DNA from 4 places in the Shewanella sp. Sh95 genome. Region 3 is predicted to be linked to each of the others. Evidence: predicted binding sites of a transcription regulator. Region 3 holds the regulator's gene; each other region holds the start of a gene.
What was found. The regulator LexA, encoded in region 3, represses DNA repair genes until DNA is damaged. The targets are predictions, from matches to a motif close to TACTGTATNNNNATACAGTA.
Positions count from the first base shown of each region.

Region 1: recG (ATP-dependent DNA helicase RecG) is a predicted target of LexA. The motif match lies at 3,502-3,521, and genes of this name have one in related genera.
Region 2: dinG (ATP-dependent DNA helicase DinG) is a predicted target of LexA. The motif match lies at 2,606-2,625, and genes of this name have one in related genera.
Region 4: umuD (translesion error-prone DNA polymerase V autoproteolytic subunit) is a predicted target of LexA. The motif match lies at 2,400-2,419, and genes of this name have one in related genera.

Region 1 is NZ_LGYY01000104.1:19,601-24,738, forward strand. Features, by position in the region: gene AEA42_RS07565 (DUF3014 domain-containing protein) at 341-1,234, opposite strand; gene recG (ATP-dependent DNA helicase RecG) at 1,410-3,485, opposite strand; gene AEA42_RS07575 (ABC transporter substrate-binding protein) at 4,122-5,138, shown strand, end outside.
Region 2 is NZ_LGYY01000020.1:26,305-31,442, reverse strand. Features, by position in the region: gene AEA42_RS01445 (TSUP family transporter) at 1-500, opposite strand, end outside; gene dinG (ATP-dependent DNA helicase DinG) at 510-2,582, opposite strand; gene AEA42_RS01435 (DNA polymerase II) at 2,723-5,138, shown strand, end outside.
Region 3 is NZ_LGYY01000045.1:50,092-55,229, reverse strand. Features, by position in the region: gene mtr (tryptophan permease) at 1-684, opposite strand, end outside; gene plsB (glycerol-3-phosphate 1-O-acyltransferase PlsB) at 684-3,107, opposite strand; gene lexA (transcriptional repressor LexA) at 3,393-4,013, shown strand; gene AEA42_RS03745 (SulA-like leucine-rich domain-containing protein) at 4,010-4,522, shown strand; gene coxB (cytochrome c oxidase subunit II) at 4,928-5,138, shown strand, end outside.
Region 4 is NZ_LGYY01000082.1:17,511-22,648, reverse strand. Features, by position in the region: gene AEA42_RS05980 (WYL domain-containing protein) at 1-205, opposite strand, end outside; gene AEA42_RS05975 (hypothetical protein) at 523-822, opposite strand; gene AEA42_RS05970 (3'-5' exonuclease) at 896-1,804, opposite strand; gene umuD (translesion error-prone DNA polymerase V autoproteolytic subunit) at 2,446-2,895, shown strand; gene umuC (translesion error-prone DNA polymerase V subunit UmuC) at 2,903-4,171, shown strand; gene mobI (conjugative transfer protein MobI(A/C)) at 4,182-4,625, opposite strand; gene AEA42_RS05950 (ParM/StbA family protein) at 5,090-5,138, shown strand, end outside.

The DNA.
Region 1 (5,138 bases), on a different contig from region 3:
TGTCTTAGTTATCCCTAACTAAGCGAAAACATTAATGAATTGACTGGCTTATCGCTATTTTCTCGTTGGATGAACGAACACAATTCCCCCATTTATTGAACGGCACATTCTACACTAAGTCCTTAGTTTTAATGAAGTCATTTGCATATGCAAGGTTAATAAAATGCAATGAGATTTTGCTTTGTCACTGTTGGCTAACATAGTTTTCAGAACGGGATAAAGACAGGGAGTGTAGACTAAGTGGCTTAACCTCAGTTGAACAGGCTCTGATATCAATAGTAAACAGACGCTCGAGGCGCCTGTTTATTATTAATAATGCCACTATTGATTGAATATCAATCTATTGTGCGAGTTGGCTTTCCATTTTACGCAGTGCAGTTTTCACTTTACGAGTGTTCTCTGGTCCCATACGAACAAGCAGTTTTTGGGCACTGGGTAAGGCTTCCAAATTGGGATCAACGAAGCGATAGTTGACGCTAATTGAACTCAGCTCAATGGGCTCTTCAATAATTGGCGCTGCGAGCATTACCTTAATTGCTTGTAGCATTCTGTCATTGAATTTGGCGTTGCTATAACCCAGTTCAGCGAAGGCTTCATCAAATAGCGGCGTGAGTTGCTTGTAGGTGTGCATTAAGCTTTGCTCATCCATATTGGCAATGACGGTCGCGTAGGCATCATATCTGTGGTAACTCTCTGGATTTAAATACACTTTGTTAGTGATTTCCGCCACGGTAAAGAGTTTTTCAGGGCCCTTAATTGGGCTGACTTTGCGGGTCAATTCGCCCTGCGCCAAGTTATCCACGAAGACTACAAACTGACGGATCAAATCTTGTGTGACTAAGGATGAACCTACGACATTATTACTGATAAGTGCCAGTGCTTTTTGATGCACAAAAGCATCACTCTCAGGCAAGTTTGGCACCGTTTCTACGGGCGCTTGAGGCTCAACGGTGGTGGTTGAGTCTGTTTCCGTCGTGGTCGTTTGTGGTGTTACGTTTTCAACTGGAGTGGTTTCAGGCTCAGGGTTTGTTTCCAGAGTAAGCGGTTCTGACGATGGCGGCTCTGGTAGTACTATCGGTGCATTAGGAATGAGTTTGGGTGAGTCATCTTTACTATAGTAGTAATAACCTGCCGCAGAGAGCAGGATGACGAGCACAATCGCAATCAACGCAAAGCGATTACTGCTAGACGAGGTCTCTTGAGGTGTAATTCTATCATCTTGATTAACTTGCATTTTACATCCTTCGCTTCAGTGTCAAGGTAATGTGGTGAATATCATGCAGCTAACATTAAAGTGCAAGTGCCGCCTTTTAGGTTGCAAGTTCATTTTGCAAGTTTACACGCGCTTGTCCATAGCGGTTAGCTGAACAGGTTGAATTTATTTTACCTTGAAGGGGTTAGCTTAAGGTTTACGCTTGAACATATTGTTGCCTATGCCCAAGCCAACGATGAATAATGGCATCAACCGCATCGGGTGCTTGCGACATCACATGATTCGCAAGCTTTTGGATATGTGGTATAAGCGCTTGATCTCTAACTAAATCAGCTATCTTAAGTTCGGCTAGCCCTGTCTGTTTAGTGCCTAACACTTCACCGGGACCACGTATCTCTAGGTCTTTCTGTGCGATAACAAAACCATCATTACTCTGCCGCAGGACATTCAACCGCTGACTTGCGGTTTGACTCAGTGGCGCCTTGTAGAGTAACACACAATGACTGGCTACGGCACCGCGCCCTACTCGTCCTCGCAGTTGATGCAACTGTGCAAGTCCCAATCGTTCGGGGTTTTCGATTATCATCAGGCTAGAGTTAGGGACATCGACGCCGACCTCAATTACCGTTGTTGCCACCAATAAGTTTATGGTTCCCGCTTTAAAGTCCGCCATAATTTGTTGCTTTTCAGCACCTTTCATCCTGCCGTGGACTAAACCTATGGTCAGCTCCGGCAGCGATAGTCGTAATTCTTCGGCAGTATCTTCGGCGGCTTGGCACTCGAGGACTTCGGATTCTTCAATCAAGGTACAGACCCAATAGGCTTGGCGCTTGTCCGTGATCACGCTGTTGCGGACGCGCTCGAGTACTTCATTACGGCGCGAATCGGGTATGGCGACTGTGGTGACGGGTGTGCGCCCTGGGGGTAACTCATCGATAATCGAGGTGTCGAGATCGGCGTAGGCTGTCATGGCTAACGTCCGTGGGATCGGGGTTGCCGTCATAATCAACTGATGGGGATGAAACCCTTGATTGATACCTTTTTCCCTGAGTCCCATCCGCTGGTGGACACCAAATCGGTGCTGCTCGTCGATGATAATTAAAGCGAGCCTATGGAAGATAACCTGTTGCTGAAAAATGGCGTGGGTGCCGATCACCATTTGTGCCGCGCCAGATTCAATATCCGCTAAAGATTGCGCCCGAGCTTTACCTTTAAGCTTACCCGCAAGCCAACCGACTTTTAATCCTAGTGGTTCAAACCACGCGGCAAAGTTAGCTGCATGCTGCTCGGCGAGTAATTCGGTGGGCGCCATCATGGCCACTTGATAGCCGTTTTCAATCGCTTGAAGGGCGGCGAGGGCGGCGACTAAGGTTTTGCCTGAGCCGACATCCCCTTGCACTAAGCGCATCATGGGGTGCGGTTGTGCTAAATCTTTACCTATCTCGGCAACGACACGTTGCTGCGCGCCTGTGGGTTTAAAGGGCAGTGAGGCGAGAAAAGGCTTTAGTAATTGCCCCGTGGCATGCATGGTCACGGCGGCGTCGAGGTTACTGCGTTGTCTTAGGCGTAGCATACTCAGGTTGTGGGCGAGTAATTCTTCCTGCACCAGTCGCTGCTGCGCGGGGTGTTGACCAAGCTCTAAATCAAATTGTGAAATCCCCGCATGGGGGCGATGCAGGGTTTGCAGCGCCTGTTTTAGGCTCATGTTGTTTGGCTGCAAATGGGCGGGTAATAACTCGGTCAAGCCGCCATCTTCTAATAATTCAAGTGCCTGTTCGGTGAGCTTAATCCAACTCGCCTGTTTTAAGCCCTCGGTGGTGGGATAAATCGGCGTAAGTGTATCGCTTAGGTGAATATCCTCACCCGGATAGACGATTTTATATTCGGGGTGCACGATTTCCGCTTGATGACTTCCGCGACGAATTTCGCCATAGGCACGGATCATTAATCCATTTTGCATCGCATTGCGCTGCGCCATTGAAAAGTTAAAAAAGCGTAGGCTCATGCTGCCAGTATCGTCACGCACATTGCAGACGAGCATGCGTTTACGGCCTTGAAGGATTTGAGTCGACTGGATTTCGGCCTCAATGGTGCCGTAATTTCCGGGCATGAGTGCGGCGATGGGATAGATTTGAGTGCGGTCTTCGTAGCGCAGGGGCAAGTGAAACAGCAGATCTTGTACTGTTGTGATGCCGAGTTTGGCGAGTTTTTCCGCGACTCTTTTGGCGACGCCCTTGAGTTCGGTGATCGGAACAAGATCCAATTGCTGCAAGTCGTTAGCACTCAATCACTGTGAATTTATACATATACTAACAGAGAATAAACGTAAGGCAATCTTGGGGGATCGACTGTGGTTAAGTGCGCTATGTAAAGAGGCTGAATGATTAGGGCGTGTTGACGTTTCAGGGTTATTTTTGCAGCAATTAGGCTGGCTTTTATGCAAGGCAAAGTCCGTGCCGTGTAGTTATTCTACATAAACGGACGATAACGCGGCAGAAAAGCCAGCCAAATGCTGCCAGAAGGGTTCGTCTGGCAAGCTCTTGCTCTTACTTTCAGTCATAAGAGCCGCTCGTCATTTGAGTAGAATAACTACACATCATTCCTCGTTTCGCGAGCACGAACTTGCCAGAACGAACAAAATCTAATCTCGAAACGTCAACACGGCCTAATATTGGAATTAAAAATGGCCTCTTATCTTATGCGTCGAGTTATCTTATTAATATTAAATGAATATTCTATAATTTCGAGCCTAAAACAGGAGCGAAAATTAATATTCTTTATTATAAAGTACACTTTTTGTTATTTTGTGGTTTAATCGAAGTGTTGGTTGCCATTGAGTTGTTTTGGTAATTATGCGGTAACAAGGTTGTGAATCGATAATAATAAAGTGACCTCTGTGATGGATCACATGCGGGGAAACACGGTCGAGGAGTACTCGCCTTTGCATCTATTATGTTTACGTTGTTTATGGATAGGCATACTGTGTTTTGCTTTGCCTGCGTGGGCTAAATTGGATGTGGTTTTTTTTAATCCAGGCGCGGTTACGGATAGCTTTTGGGGTGATGTCGATAAATTAATGCAGGTGGCTTCATCAAAGCTTGATATTAATTTGCAAATCATACATTCAGATCGCAATCACTTTAAAATGATTGCTCAATTAGAAACGTTATTAAAATCTCACCCATCACTTCCTACTCATATTATTTTAGTGAATGAGAAGCAGTCTGCGATAAAAATGTTGCAGATGCTTTATCAATATCCCATATATGTTCAATTGATTTTAAATGATATTTCTGTCGCCGAGCGAGAACACTTATTGGCAGATCCACATTGGCAAACTTATTTATTACCAGCGATTATCCCAGATAACTATGCTATTGGTGCTGATACCGCTAAAAATTTGCTAAGTCGTTTAGAAAATAAAAAGGCTAAGGTTTTATTAATCTCAGGCGATAAATCTACGCCCGCATCAGTGTTAAGAACTCAAGGCGCTAATGATTATTTCTTTATGCAACCCAATGTTATTGTTACTCAAACGGTATATGGTCAATGGCGTGAAGATATTGCTTATGATCAAACATTAACCTTGCTCAGCCGTTATCCGGATTTAACCTTAATCTGGACGGCGAACGATAAAATGGCTATCGGAGTGGTAAAAGCACTCCGCGAAAAGGGCCTTGAACCTGGACGTGATGTACTGGTCAGTTCGATTAATACTTCCCCTGAGATTTTGTCGCTCTGCCAAGAACGTAAAGTGACTGCTCTGGGAGGTGGGCATTTTTTAGCGGGTGCTTTAGGGTTAATTCAGCTCAAACAATACCAAGAGACCCAACGTTATTCCTCCTATGAGGATATAGAACTCTTTAGGGTACTTAATCCCGATTCAGCTTTTTATCAGAAGTTAGTTGCAAGGGATTGGTCTGGG
Region 2 (5,138 bases), on a different contig from region 3:
ACTGTCCAAAAGGCGCCAATGCCGGGACCAGCAAAACCATCGTAGATGCCTAGTAATAAACCTTGCAGGCTTTGCTTGAGCTTGGATTGGGCTTTTGTCGGCGTCTGACAATCGGTATCCGAGATGGCATTAGGGCTCAGCAAGCTGTAAATTGCAATGCCAATAATGAGCAGTGGTAAGGCTTTTTCAAGCCACTGCGCGTTTAACAAATAAACTAATACACTGCCAAAAACCGCACCAATAAAGGTGGCGATAAACGCCATATACCAAAAACTGGGTTTCAGCAGATGCTGGCGATAATAGGTCCAAGCCGCCATCGAGGATCCAAAACTAGCAGCAAATTTATTGGTACCTAAGGCAGTATGGGGCGGGATCCCTAGGGTGAGCAGGGCCGGAATGGAGAGCAGGCCGCCACCACCGACCACGGCATCGATAAAACCTGCAATTAAGCCAATGACAGCCAACAGGGCCCAGTTACTGGGCTCAAGTAACAACTCCAAATCTTAATCCTACTCAATGACTCGTCTAAAAGGTGGGAGTGCGTCTAGCAAGGATTTGCCGTAACGCTTCGTCACTAACCGCCTATCTAGGATAGTGACTCGACCATAATCTTGCTCTTTACGCAGTAATCTACCACAACTTTGGATAAGCTTTCGCGATGCATCAGGAATGGTGAGCTGCAGAAACGGATTTCCACCCTTTATTTTCACATATTCAGCATGGGCTTGCTCAACGGGCGAGGTTGGCACAGCAAAGGGTAGCTTAGTGACGATGAGGTTGGTGAGGTAATCTCCGGGTAAGTCCAAGCCTTCAGAAAAACTGCCGGTGCCAAACAAGATGCTCGGTTCACCTTTATCACATTTGGCCTTATGGGTCTCCAGCAATTGCTGGCGTGGTGCATTACCTTGGATCAGAATTTCCTGCGTGAGTTTGCCCTCGAGCAATTCGGCCACTTTTTCCATTTGCCAGTAAGAGGCAAACAGCACTAAGGTAGCCATTTCGCCGTCAATTAGCTCGATAATTTGTTCGGCAAGTTCAGCAGTATAGGCATCATCCGTCGGCTCGGTTTTCATCTTAGGTAAGTAGAGCGTGGCATTATTCGGATAATCGAAAGGGGATTGCAGAGCGAGATAACGACTGCCGTCCTTTAATGATAACCCTACCTGATGGGCAAAATGGTCAAAGTTATTCAGCGCCCGCAGCGTAGCGCTACATAGCACGACGCCAGCAGCCTTTTGCCACAGCATAGATTCGAGCATAAACCCAACTTCAATCGGCGAGGCGCTAAACAGGTAATCGACCTGTTTGCCCGTGAGTAATTCAATCCAGCGGGCGAGGGGCGCGCCTTTAGTGGAATCTTCCTTTGCCATCATTTTCCAGAGCTTTTGCAGGTTTTCGAGTCGCTGCAACATAAAGCCCATTTCGGCCTGCAGCGCTTCAGCCTGGTGCTTAGGAATATCGCCATCTTTTATCGCCTCGGCCAGCAATAACTGCATCTTGTTAAATTGCTTGAGGGCAAGATTGGAGGTGGCCGCGAGATTCTCGGCAGGGATTTTTAACGCATCGGGTAATTTGCCGTGTTCGAACCGATAGCGACTCTCTGGATTGGCAAACTGCTTGGTCTGGGTATCACAATAGTGGGCGACTTGATTGAGCTGAGCGATTAAGTCGCCAATATGATCCTGCATCGCCTGCGCTGGGGCGATGATATTGTTGCTCTTTATCTGATTTTGTAACTTGGCGCTGGTCTTACCGACTTTTTCAAGCCAGTCGGCGGCGCCTCTAAGCGTTGCCTGTGCGCTAGAAAAGTCCCGTGCGACAATTGGTAAGTGGTGAGCTTCGTCAATGACGTAAAATACCTCTTCGGGATCGGGCAAAATCACCCCGCCGCCTAGCTCTAAGTCGGCGAACAGCAAACTATGGTTGGCGATCAGTACATCCCAAGTATCCACATCCTCACGGGCCTTGTGAAACGGGCAATTACGATGGCTGGCGAGTTGCCGATGACAACTGTGTTTATCGCAGGCGATTTGTTGCCAGAGATGGTCCGGTATCGGTGTCGATAGTGTATCGATTTCACCGTTCCAGCGGCCTTCATTAAAGTCGCTGAGCAGCTCTTGCAGCATGGCAATTTGGCTGTTATCTGGCTTTGTTTGCCACATGGCCATTTGGGTACTGTTATCATCGCCGATTAACATTGCAAGCTTGGATAAACAGACATAGCGCTGGCGCCCTTTAACCAGACCGAAGCGAAAGTTTAGCCCTGATTGTTCGAGAAAAAACGGTAAGTCTTTGTGCAGCAACTGCTCCTGCAGCGCCACGGTTGCCGTGGCGATACAGACTTTTTTCTTACTCGCAAGCGCAAGCGGAATCGTGCCTAGAATATAAGACAATGATTTACCAATCCCCGTACCCGCTTCGACCACTATGATGCGTCTATCTTTGTCATAGTCGCCAGCCAGGGTCTTAGAGATTTCTGCTACCATAAAGTTTTGCTCGCGGCGCGGCCTAAAATTAGGCAAAGCGGTGGCAATATCTTTATAGATAGCGCGGATCTGGTTTTTTACGTTGTCAGGTAACATGCGGCACTACTTTATCGAATTAATGCTGTACATAATAACAGTGATTGCATAGCCTAAGAAACTTTTCTGCCATTTTATGGCAATTTTATTCTGTATCCCGAGAATCAATAAACAGCGAGAGCCTTAGAGTGAAACCGCAGTTGAATTCCCCCGAGAGTCTTGCACATGACACGGCTGCGCCCGTGAGTGTACAGGGACGCGTCCTGACGCGCCATGCTATTACATGCGGTTCAACGCTTGTGTTGCAGTATTATCTCGCCACTGTTTCTGGCCCAGTGCTGGTGGAGTTACCTGGCTCTGAGTACATTTGTTTTTGCCATCAAAGCGATATGGCTGCATTACAGTTACAAACGCCGGGGCTGGCGCTACGCTTTGTGCCGCTTATGCTTAAAAGTTTTAAAAGACAAGCCGTGGCGGCGATTTATGCCCAGTCGAGCAGTGTGTTTCGTCACTTACAGCGGATAGCGACGGATGCTGGTATTCCCTTATTTGAGGCGGATATCCGTCCCGAGCAGCGTTTTTTAATCGAACGTTTTGTCGCGCTCGATGTGGCATTTTTAGGGCATCAAGTAAGCAATGTGGGTTTACAAGACCGCTTGCCCGTCTTTAGCGCCATACGGGCCAAAGCGGTTGCACCGCAGCCGGAAATAAAATTGCGTTCAATCTCCCTCGATTTTGAATGCAGTTTTGACGGATTACTCTATTCCGTGGCCCTTTATGGACGCGATGCGCAATCTCAGCCCTATGAAAAAGTCATTATGGTGGGCGAGGCGCTGCCAGATGCTGCAATCTATATCGAATGGGTGAACGATGAGGCGGCGCTTATTCATCATCTCATCGCTTGGTTTACTGAGTTTGATCCCGATGTGATTATTGGTTGGTCAGTAGTGACCTTTGATCTGGCCCTGTTATATCGGCGTGCGTTACTGCACCGGATCCCGCTGCGTATCGGTCGAGGTAGTGCGCTTCTCGAGTGGAAGGTCGAGAATAAATTTCGGCCTGAAACCTTAAGTTTACCGGGGCGAGTGGTGCTCGATGGTATCGATTGGTTAAAGGCGGCCTTTTATCAATTCGAGCGCTTCTCCTTGGAATTTGTCGCCCAAGCGTTACTCGGTGAAGGCAAAGCGATTCATAATGTAGAAAATCGAGTCCAAGAGATTGATGCGCTATTTACCGAAAATAAGCAAGGGCTTGCTCACTATAATCTGACTGATAGTCGCTTAGTGTGGGATATTTTTGAGCATACTCAGTTGTGGGATTTTGCCCTCGCTCGCGCCGAGTTAACGGGATTAGAACTGGGGCGGGTAGGCGCCTCGGTCGCCGCATTCAATCATTTGTATCTACCGCATTTACATAGAGCGGGTTTCGTTGCGCCCGCAGAGCCTGCAAGTCAAGGGATTGAAAGCCCTGGCGGTTATGTAATGGATTCAGTCCCTGGTTTTTATCAGCATATTTTAGTGTTTGACTTTAAAAGTCTTTATCCATCGATAATTCGTACTTTTTTGATCGATCCGAAAGGGCTCATTGAAGGTCTGGATAACGAGGAACATATTTTGGACGAGTCTGAAATCGTTCCCGGTTTTTTAGGGGCTCGTTTTAGTCGGCATCAACCGATCCTACCAAAACTCATCCAAAATCTCTCAGAACAACGCGAAAAAGCCAAGCGGGAGGCAAATGCGCCTTTATCGCAAGCAATTAAAATCATTATGAATTCGCTCTATGGGGTTTTAGGCTCCCAAGGCTGTGTTTTCCATGATGCGAAACTGGCAAGCTCCATCACCATGCGCGGTCATAAAATAATGAAACAGACTCGCGCTTGGATAGAGGAAATGGGTTATCAAGTTATTTATGGGGACACGGATTCCACCTTTGTCTATTTGGGCTCTGATCCTGATCTCAGTGATATTAATGCCTTAGGTAAGCAGATTGCCGCGCAAATCAATCAACAATGGCAGAGTAAAATCGTAAAGGAGTTTCAGCTAGAAAGCTTCCTTGAGCTACAGTTTGAGCGCCATTACGAACAGTTTTTTATGCCGACCTTGAGGGGATCGGAGGAGGGGAGTAAGAAGCGTTATGTCGGTGCTTGGCGCAATAGGAATGGAGGGCTGGAAATCACTTTTAAGGGGATGGAGCAGGTGCGAAGTGATTGGAGCCCCTTAGCGCGTAAGGTTCAAGCTGAACTTTATGAGCGAATGTTCAATCAGCGAGATATCAGCGGTTATCTCGCTGGTGTCATAAGCGAACTGCAGTCAGGAAAGCGGGATGCTGAATTAGTGTTTAGTAAACGAATGCGCCGAAATCTTGAAGAGTACACCGCAAAATCCTCCCCCCATGTCAAAGTCGCACGTCAGCTATGTGAGTTAACAGGAAAGGTATCCTATGGCAAGAGAGGAGCTCAGATTGATTATGTCATCACTGTAAATGGTCCTGAACCTGTTTCGCATAGATCGTCTACAATTGATTATCAATACTACATAGATAAGCAAATTGGCCCTATTGCAGAGCCTGTCTTTTCAATAATGAAATTAAATTACACGAACATTGCCTCTAAACAGT
Region 3 (5,138 bases):
AATGGTCGATGAATCTTTGCCATAATACTTCACCAGACTCGGCACGTTGCCATGGTAACCAAAACTGGCTAGACCAAATGGCAAGGCCGCCCACAGATAAGGCATAAAGCTTTGCTTTCCATCCGGTTCGAGTAACTTAGTCACATCGATTTCGATCAGCAAATTACCAATCGCGAGGAAGAAAGTGATGATCATCCCGCCGAGCATAATGGTCGTAATACGATCCACCGCCTTGGTACTGATCAACACGATACAGGCGAGCACGACAGCAAATACTAATCCGGCGACACTTTGAGGCAGCTCAATCCCCATGCCTTGGAGACTATGGTTAACAATCGAGCCACCGCCACTGATGTAGGCGTAGGTTAAGATGTAGAGCACGAAGGCAATGGACACCCCATTCACGATGCGCCAAAACTGCCCTAGGGTTTCCTTGGTCAGGGTATCGAAACTCGCTCCCGGCTCGAAATGCAGGTTGGTTTCGAGCAGTAACAGTCCCGACATCAACATGCAAAACCAAATACCGAGTAACATCAGTACCGAGTAGCCAAACCACATGCCAGCGCCCACAACGGGCAGAGAAAACATCCCCGCCCCGACTGTGGTACCGGCAATAATCATGGCACCACCGAGCAAAGATTTGCCCACCGGCTTATTCTTCGCCGCATTCATATGGTTAGCCATTAAGCGATATGCTCCGCGGTCACGCTGGCGACAATCGTTTGCCTTACAGAGGCTCTGAGTAAGCTATTAGCTTGATCGCGAATGCGCTCAACATCAGATTTATCTTCCTTACCAGAGAAATAACCCAACTCTTTTAGCTTAACACTCAAGGTGTTATAGAGTTTCTTATCGTAAAATTCTGGTGCGGTAATGCCATGCAGCGCCCCTAGACGTTGGGCAAGCAGATGGCTTTCAGACTCGAGATCCGAACGCTCCATCTTAGGTCTGTGGGCCAGCAGATTGAAGATAATGGCATAGCGTTGCAAGGTCTCACTAACGCTGCCAGCCAACAATAACATTTGGCTGGTGTGCTCGGTCACAACCGACAACATATCGCTTTCCTGCACTAGACCTTGCTCAATAAACAGCTCGAGCACTTGATTCACGTAGCTTGGGAGATCTTTGATCCCCATAAACAACTCCGCCTTCAATAACGGATAAAAGTCGTTCACTATCCCAAGGATTTGCGCTCTTGAAATCTGTTTATTATTGATTAAACAGCTGGCAATTAATGACGGAATAATAAATAAGTGAATGATATTATTGCGATAGTATGTCATTGACGTCGCTTGTTTTTCATCAATTGACACTATCTCACCCAAAGGATCGGCGTTGATGGAGAACTTGTTCAGCTCTAATCCTTGCTGTACTAAGTGCTTGCCATCACCTTCGGCAACCGACGTAAACGACGTGTAAGGCACACGCTTAAGCAGGGTCAGGTATAAATCTAACTGACGCTCGAGCAAACAACGCTCTAAGGCATTTTGCTCCGACGCCAACAACACTAAACTGGTCAAGGTAATAGAGCTGGCGGCAGCGGCGTCGTTAATCCGCGTCATCACCCGATTTGCTAACACGTTCACCGCTGGGGTTAACCAAGTCGGTTTTTGCTCAGGATCATCAGCCACTTCACTGCGCCAGTTTGGTGCCGTTTCATTCAAGAAATTTTGCAATGTAATCGGCTCACCAAAGTTGACATAACCTTGGCCAAAATTACCTAATTTACGAATAGCACCAAAGACTTGCCATACAGATTCTTTCTGTTTTTTCTTACCGCTTAGCTCTTTGTGATAGGTCGCCACTTCCATCACGTGATCGTAGCCTAAATACACAGGCACTAAGGTGACTGGGCGTTCGATACCACGCAGCACACTGTTGATCGTCATAGCGATCATGCCCGTTTTAGGCGCCAATAGACGACCGGTACGAGAACGGCCACCTTCAGAGAAATACTCAACCGAATATCCCTTAGCAAACAGCTGATCGAGGTACTCACGGAACACGGCCGTATAGAGTTTGTTGCCGTTAAAACTACGGCGAATAAAGAAAGCCCCGCCACGGCGGAACAGCGGCCCCGCAGGCCAGAAGTTTAGGTTGATACCCGCAGCAATATGCGGTGGCACCATACCTTGGTAATACAGAATGTAAGATAACAGCAGGTAATCCATATGGCTGCGATGGCAGGGCACATACACAATCTCATGACCATCGTGGTGTAACTGCCGAATATGCTCGGCACCTTTGATGTTAATACCGCTGTAGAGCTTGTTCCATAACCACGTTAAAAAGCGCTCAGCAATACGTACGAGACTATCGGAATAATTCGCCGCAATTTCATCAAGATATTCAATTGCTGTTTCACGCGCTTGGGTTTCAGAAATCTTCTTGCTCGCGGCTTCTTCCTGAATCGCCTTGCGTAAGGATTCAGATTTCAGCAAGGAATGGAATAACGCCTGACGATTAGGCAACACAGGCCCCGTCATCACCTTACGTTGGCGGCGGAAATGCACTCTCGCTACTCGAGCCAATTTATGGGCAATGCCCATATCGGTACCATGTTCGTCGGCCATGTAACGCAGCGATACCGCATTAGAAAATTGCACAAAGTTGTGACGGCCCAAAAATAGGATCATCAAGCACTTACGTAACCAAGTAGGGTTCTCGCGCTCAAGCACTGCCGCCTTCATGGTGTCGTCTTCTTTACCCGGAGTACGACCCCAATACAGACTCACAGGCACCAGCTGGATATCTAACTCTGGCTTTTCCTTATGGACGGCCAACAAACGCATAAAACATTCGAGGAATGGCTCATTGCTGGCGCGTTCACCAAATAAGGGCTTACGACCTTCAAGGCATACCACCCGTGGCGCCACAACGCCATTCACCACCAGCGGCTCGTAAGGGCTTGGCAAACCAAGTTTCGTGGTGATCTCGCTTAACGCAGCAATATCACTCAGGGATTCTGTTTTCATTACATAAGCAAGCGGTCTGGAGGCATCCAGATTCAGATCGGCAAAGGGATCCTGTGGCACAACAATAGTGTGCACTAAGTGCTTTTGGATCCAACGTAATGATTTCAACCAAAGAGAGTCTTGTTTAGGCATTATTCTTATGCAATGTAAGTACGTTCATTAGCCCCATAGAATACCAGATTCTAGAGAATATACCCAAACAACCTAAAGATGCAGGATTCAGCTGCTGATTTTAATGACTTAGTAACGCACTTTAGGCGACACCATTTATTGATACCGTGCAAATGGCATTCACCCCATAGATGACGATTACGGTTATTTGCAGATCTAGCTGACCAAGTTAAAAGTGGTTAATACTTGCACTACCAATAATACTGTATATACTAACAGTAACTGTATAGAAAAACAGGAAAGACCATGAGACCGTTGACGCCACGCCAAGCCGAAATTTTAGAGCTGATTAAACGTAATATTGCCGAGACTGGCATGCCACCCACTCGGGCCGAAATTGCCACCCGTTTGGGTTTTAAAAGTGCAAATGCCGCAGAAGAACACCTTAAGGCATTGGCGAAAAAAGGCTGCATCGAGATCATGCCTGGTACTTCCCGCGGGATCCGTCTCCCTGTAGAGGAAGAAGATAACCGCGAAACAGGCTTGCCACTTATCGGCCAAGTGGCAGCGGGTGAACCTATTCTCGCCCAAGAGCATGTCGAACAGTATTACCAAGTCGACCCCAGCATGTTCCACCCTGCTGCCGATTTCCTGCTGCGCGTAAAAGGCGACAGTATGAAGAATATCGGCATCCTTGAGGGTGACCTGCTTGCCGTTCATAAAGTACAACAAGCGCGCAATGGACAAGTTGTTGTTGCTCGCGTTGACGATGATGTAACCGTAAAACGCTTTGAAAAAAAAGGTAATTTAGTCTACCTACATGCCGAGAATGAAGACTATTCACCGATTAAAGTCGATTTGAGTTTCCAAAGTCTAACAATTGAAGGGCTCGCCGTAGGGGTGATCCGCAACGGAGATTGGCTATGAACAAACTATTAGGTAATGCCCCGCGTCACCCCGGTTTATGGCTCGATACGGTTCGAGATACAGAGACCGACTGGCAGCATACATCAATAGTCACTATGCCAACTCAGAGCCAAGGGCGCCAAGAGCTGACACAGCTGAGCAAACAACTTGCCCAACTGAGCCAACAGGGAAGATGGATAGTGCTCATCAACCCACCTAGTATTGGCTACAAGCAGCTATTAGCAAACGCAGGTGTGCGTATGGATCGCGTACTATTGGTTCACGCAAAAGATGAGGTCGAAACCCTTTGGGCGATGGAAAAAGCCTTAACCAGTGGCACATCTAGCGCAGTGATTACTTGGATTAACGCCCTAGATACTCGCGATAATCGTCGCCTACAAATTGTAGCAAAGAGCGCACGTGCAATGGGTATCGTGCTTGAAGGTTCAACGAATGACCAACCTTCTAGCACCAATCTCACACAATCGGCTAAATTTACTCAACCCGCATTTTTCAGCTCTGTTCATTAAAAATTTTTCACACCGTATTTAGCCTTGAAAGCCGCCTCACCTGTGAATGTGAGGCTTTTTTTTGGCAATTTTTCAGACAATTAGAAAAAGAAGTGATCTTGATCAATTTTTAAACAGCAAGTATGTTTGATTTAGGCGCACATGATATATGGCCTGTTTAGGCAGAAATATCGCGTTATTTTCGAATATCGCTCGCCCACAAAAATTGAGAATAATGGATTTATTCAGCAGTATGTGCCAGTGTGGCTAATACCAGCAGTAACAATACTTGATCATAAGTAAGCCGCCAACGCACGTTGAAGTCAGAAACACTTTTTTGGGAACTGAAGAGTTTGCATAGAGTTGAGACTTACTGTGTTGCTCTTCTTTGTAGTTGCTATTTGCAATTAGCAGAGGAGAAGTCTTGTGAAGCAATGGTTGTATTGTTTACTCGTGGTGCTATTCGCCCCACCGTTGGCCGCAGCAGACATGCGGTTCAATATGACGCCTGGCGTAACAGAAATCAGTGGCAAGGTATACCACCTGCACATGACGATTCTGTATATCTGCTGCGCGATAGGCTTAGTGGTTTTTGGCGTGATGATTTATGCCATGATCAACCACAGAAAATCCAAGG
Region 4 (5,138 bases), on a different contig from region 3:
CTCGGTACATGGTGAAGTCTTTCGTTGCTTGTGCGGCCGCTATGCTGAAGCGATCGACTAAATCTGCCCGTACCGCTTCTCCCTTAAACAATAAGGTGAAATCGATGTGGGCAATGCGATCCCGGGTTGCTTGTGGCAACTGCGCTATCTGCGAAAGCCTATCTGGCTTCGCCACTACTGTTTGTTTCAGACCATCATTTGTCATGCGTCTTGTTTATCCAATTCAACCAGATTCTTAAAACTCTGTTTATAAAATACGGTCAGGCATCGCTTAATCACATTGAACGGCATGGCACAAAGCTGCTCTTTATCCGCAATGACTAATCAATCTCTACTGGTTGAAGCTGGACAGATGGCCATAAAACACTGAATAGGCTTCAACCTAATTAATTTTATTAGGTATCATCCTATCACAAATTATTTTGTAGGGAAGACTAAGCGGCAACTTTTTGATCTGGATTGCAATTGCCGCTCAGATATGGGCGTAAAGACATTGTTTTATGCCATTGCTGATAGTCATGATCAATGCGCTACCCGAACCAGTGACACCACGATGTTACTGCTTTGAGACTTTTCTTTTTCTGAGTCTGTGGACATCAGGGCTCGTTGCTCACTCTCCCGAATGCGCCTGGCAACTTCTGCCTGGGCTGGTAGCAATGGCAGCATCCCTTCAGCAATCGCGTCTGGGGCAGACTCTTGACCACAGGACATCAAATGCTTCCATGGATCTTTAAGAAAGCACTCGAACGTGATGCCAAATTCAATGATGCGGGCAGAGACGAAGATTTCGCCCCAGTATTCAATGTAGGTGTCGTGGTACATGGAAAGATTCCTCTTGTTGGTTAAACCATGAGTTCACTTTCCATTTTCCAGAGGTTTTCAAATATGCAAGGGGCTATGACAAAGCTTTAAATCGATTGCGGGCATCTTTGTAGTCATAGTGGGCATGTTCTGAGCCACGATGATACAAATCATCCAGGTAAGTTTGTTCCTGCGGCAACTCGTCTTCGCTGATTTCGCGCCACCAATGCTTGTTGGCACCTTTAACGCCGTCATGCCAACGGTAACCACGTTCTTTTAAATAGTCCTTTACGTCAAACGGCGCACCAAACGCACGAACTAACACAGTTCGCCTGTCTGCTTCAGACAACAAGTTTGCAACGGACTCGGGCAACAAATGGAACAACCAGGCCATCGCCAAACAATCGGTTGCGGCTCGGTGTCCTTCATAAAACCAACCTAAGCGAAGCAGCAGGTACTCAAGCTTTCGACTTTCAAAACCCAGCGCCTTCCAATCTATGCCACTGGCTGAACAGGCCCAAGATAGATGGACTAATGCAGCAAACCGCTTTTCAAAGAAAGGACGATCAAACTGTGCATTGTGTGCAACCACCAGCGGATCATCGGATAACCAACTCGCTACCAGTGAATCATCAATGCGCTGGCCTTGCACCATATCATCGGTGATACCGGTTAACTCGGTGATCAGCTCGGGGATTGGCTTGCCGGGATCTTCATACAGGCTGATCACATCAACAATCGACACAATCCGCATAGCTGATGGGCTGTAAAGCACCTTAACCATACCAAGCTCAATAATGGACTCGTCATCGGCAGACAGTCCGGTTGTCTCTGTATCGAGCAGCACCATTGGCTGTTCATCACCGACCACAGGAGAAAGTTCAAGTGGCCAGGACTGCGGTTCACGCGTTAATGGAATGCGCTCCAGCAATCTAAAATCTTCTGGTCTTTCTGGGATCTCCGCGAGGCGCTCTAGCGGAAATGGCGCAGGGGCTCTTGTCATTGATGGTTCCTCTTCAATTCTATTGTTCGCTTTGGGTTATTTCACTGTGCCACAGGTTGTACAAAATGCACCTTGGATACCTCAGCGTTTTTTTTAATCTTTTTACTGGGTGAACCCATGTATAAAGGCTTTGGCTAAGCCTTTCAGAAAGCCTTAGCTAAACCGTTTAGGTAACCCTTACCAATACCCTTTACGTATGGCTTAGCCAACCCCTTTTCAAACGGTTGAAAAAGGCTTGAACTGAGTTCGACTGAGCATTTTAAAGATGCTCCTTACTTCGTTTTAAGCCTGTAAATTCAATACGAAGCAGAATTTTACTAACTGTTTTTAAACCCTTTGCAAAGGGTTCAACAAGCCTTGTCTGACGGTTACTTGACCCATGCGTTAACCAGTAGCAGTAACAGGATCAGTAACAGAAACAAGAGCAGTAGGCAGAAGCAGTATTGTCCAAGCCTTGCAGGCTTTGACGAGGACGAGCGATCCCCCACATCTAGTTTTTCATCACAAAAAATAAATCACCGACAACACAGCGTCTTACTCGAACAACTACAGTTTTACCTACAATTTTACTTGTAGAAATCAGCATAGCATTAGATACTGTATAAACAAACAGTACCAATTGTAATTTTTCGAGGTTCGTCATGAGTGTCTCGCTGATAGGCCGTAGCGGCGCACTTGCCTTCATCAAAGCCAAGCGCCTTCGTATTCCATTGTTCATGGAACGTGTTTCTGCTGGTTTTCCCTCACCAGCGCAGGATTATGTTGAGCAAACGCTCGACCTCAACGAGCTGTGCATCAAGCGACCGGCTGCAACGTTCTTTGTGCGTGTTGAAGGTGATTCAATGATTGATGCTGGGATTCACCCAGATGATATCCTGGTGGTTGATCGCTCTGTCCAAGCAGAACACGGTGACATTGTCATCGCTGGTATCCATGGTGAACTCACGGTAAAGGAGCTTCAACTAAGGCCGTGCGTCATGCTGCTCCCAAGAAACCAGGTGTATGAGCCCATTCATATTCCTGAAGGGACAGAGTTAGAGATATTTGGTGTGGTCACCAATGTGGTGCGAAACATGCGCCGTAAGTCGTGACTATCCCATGCCAGTATTTGCCTTGGTGGACTGCAACAACTTTTACGCCAGTTGTGAGAAGCTGTTTCGTCCTGATTTAAAAGATACGCCGGTTGTGGTGCTGTCCAACAATGACGGCTGCGTGGTTGCACGGTCGCGTGAAGCTAAGTTACTCGGTATTAAAATGGGCGTACCCGTCTTTCAAATCAAAGCTGAAATGCAGCGTCATGGTATTTTGGCATTCTCGTCCAATTACGCGCTGTACGCAGATTTGAGCAGTCGAGTGATGCGCACTTTGGAGGAGATGGCACCACGAGTAGAGGTTTACTCCATTGACGAAGCGTTTTTGGATTTAACCGGTATTGAGTCGGCCATATCCCTTGTCGAGTTCGGACAACAAGTGCGAGAGCGCATAGGCCACTGGATTGGGATCACCGTTTGTGTAGGCATTGCACCGACTAAAACACTCGCCAAGCTGGCTAACCATGCCGCCAAAAAGTATCCGGCCACTCAGGGGGTTGTAGACCTGACCAATCCAGATCGGCAACGTCGATTGCTCGCATTAGTCCCGGTTGATGATGTTTGGGGCGTTGGTAAACGGCTTTCTAAGCGGTTAAATACGTTGGGTATCACCACAGCCTTAGACCTCGCCAATGCCTCTCCTAGAGCCATCAGAGACCAGTTTTCAGTAGTTTTAGAGAGAACCGTCAGAGAGCTCAATGGTGAGTCGTGCATTGAACTTGAAGAGATCCCGCCAACTAAGAAGCAAATCGTCTGTAGCCGTTCATTTGGCGTAAAAGTAACGCAATTTGAATTGTTACGTGAGGCCGTATGCGAATACGCAACCCGCGCCACTGAGAAGCTACGCAAAGAACAGCAGCAAGCCAAAGTGATGACCGTGTTCATACGTACCAGCCCCTTTAAGGACAACGAGCCGCAATACAGCAATTCCGCATCGGGCGAGTTGTTGATCCCCAGTTGCGATACGCGTGATTTTATCGAGCTGGCCAATCACTTACTCAAGCGGATTTGGAAGAATGGTTTTCGTTACGCCAAAGCGGGCGTCATGCTGTCTGACTTTTACGATCCTGGCATGTTTCAACCAGGACTATTCGATGACATATCGACCCGCTCTAATAGCCAACAGTTAATGTCTGTATTGGACACAATTAACCAAAGCGGTGCCGGAAAGGTTTTCTTTGCTGGACAAGGTACGAAGAAAGATTGGTCGATGAAGCGAGAGCATTTGTCTCCCGCTTATACAACACGCTGGGACCAGTTACCGCGAGTGAAATAGCGCAGTTGACTCAATACGCATTCACTCTGCGACGCAGCATGTTGAGCTTATCAACCTGGCGTCGAACATCACTGAAGAATTCTTCTTTCTCCATAGCCAGCGCTAACTCCCATTCTTTGGCTAGACCTTGGCAGTCCAAAAATGAGTATCTCAGCTTCGTCTTTGAAATACGCAGTCCCTTGCTAAAGACCACGCGCTTGCCTCGTTGACCGTGAAAACTGTTGATGTACCACTCTATGCCAAAGCCATACTTAAAGTCTCTGATACGGACACCAAGCAGCCCCCAGTCTTTAAAGGGCTCATTCTCTCGAACCTTGTAATGGGTAACCCAAAAGTCATCAACTTCAGCTCGTGCCAGCGCTTTTAGCCTGTCCGTTTCTTGCTGAAGTAAATCTGATACCTCTGCTTTCCATTGTTCATTGACGATTTCTACCAAACCAATTTCCCCATCCAATTAACCCCAAAAGCCAAAACCACTATCCGTTTGGCTTTTGGATCGAAACGCCAAACGTAAAACTGCCGTAACAATCACTGTTTGGCGTCTCAATATAAATCAACTCGCGCAATCCCATACCTGACAAGGGATACAGGCCGATTTCATATAGAAAAGCCTGAAAAGACGGATCGCCATGAAGATACAAACCGTTTGGCAAGTTCAGGCCAGAATGCAAACGACGTTTGGCGTCTCGATTTTTTTGGCTAGGTCATCCGCCGCCAAACAGAGCCTATTCTCATACTTTTGCGAAAATGCAATAGGTAGATAGATGAAAGGATTTGTCACCTTTCTGCCCACCGCCAGTGCACCGAATCCTGATAATGACATTTGAGTGAACCGCCAGAGCACTTGGAAATGCCCAAGCGTGGCCAGTGCGGTTGATTGAAAACCGTTAGAGCACTTTGAGTGCACAGGAGATAAGTATGTTTGTATTAGGCGTAGATATCGGTTACTCAAACCTGAAGCTGGCCA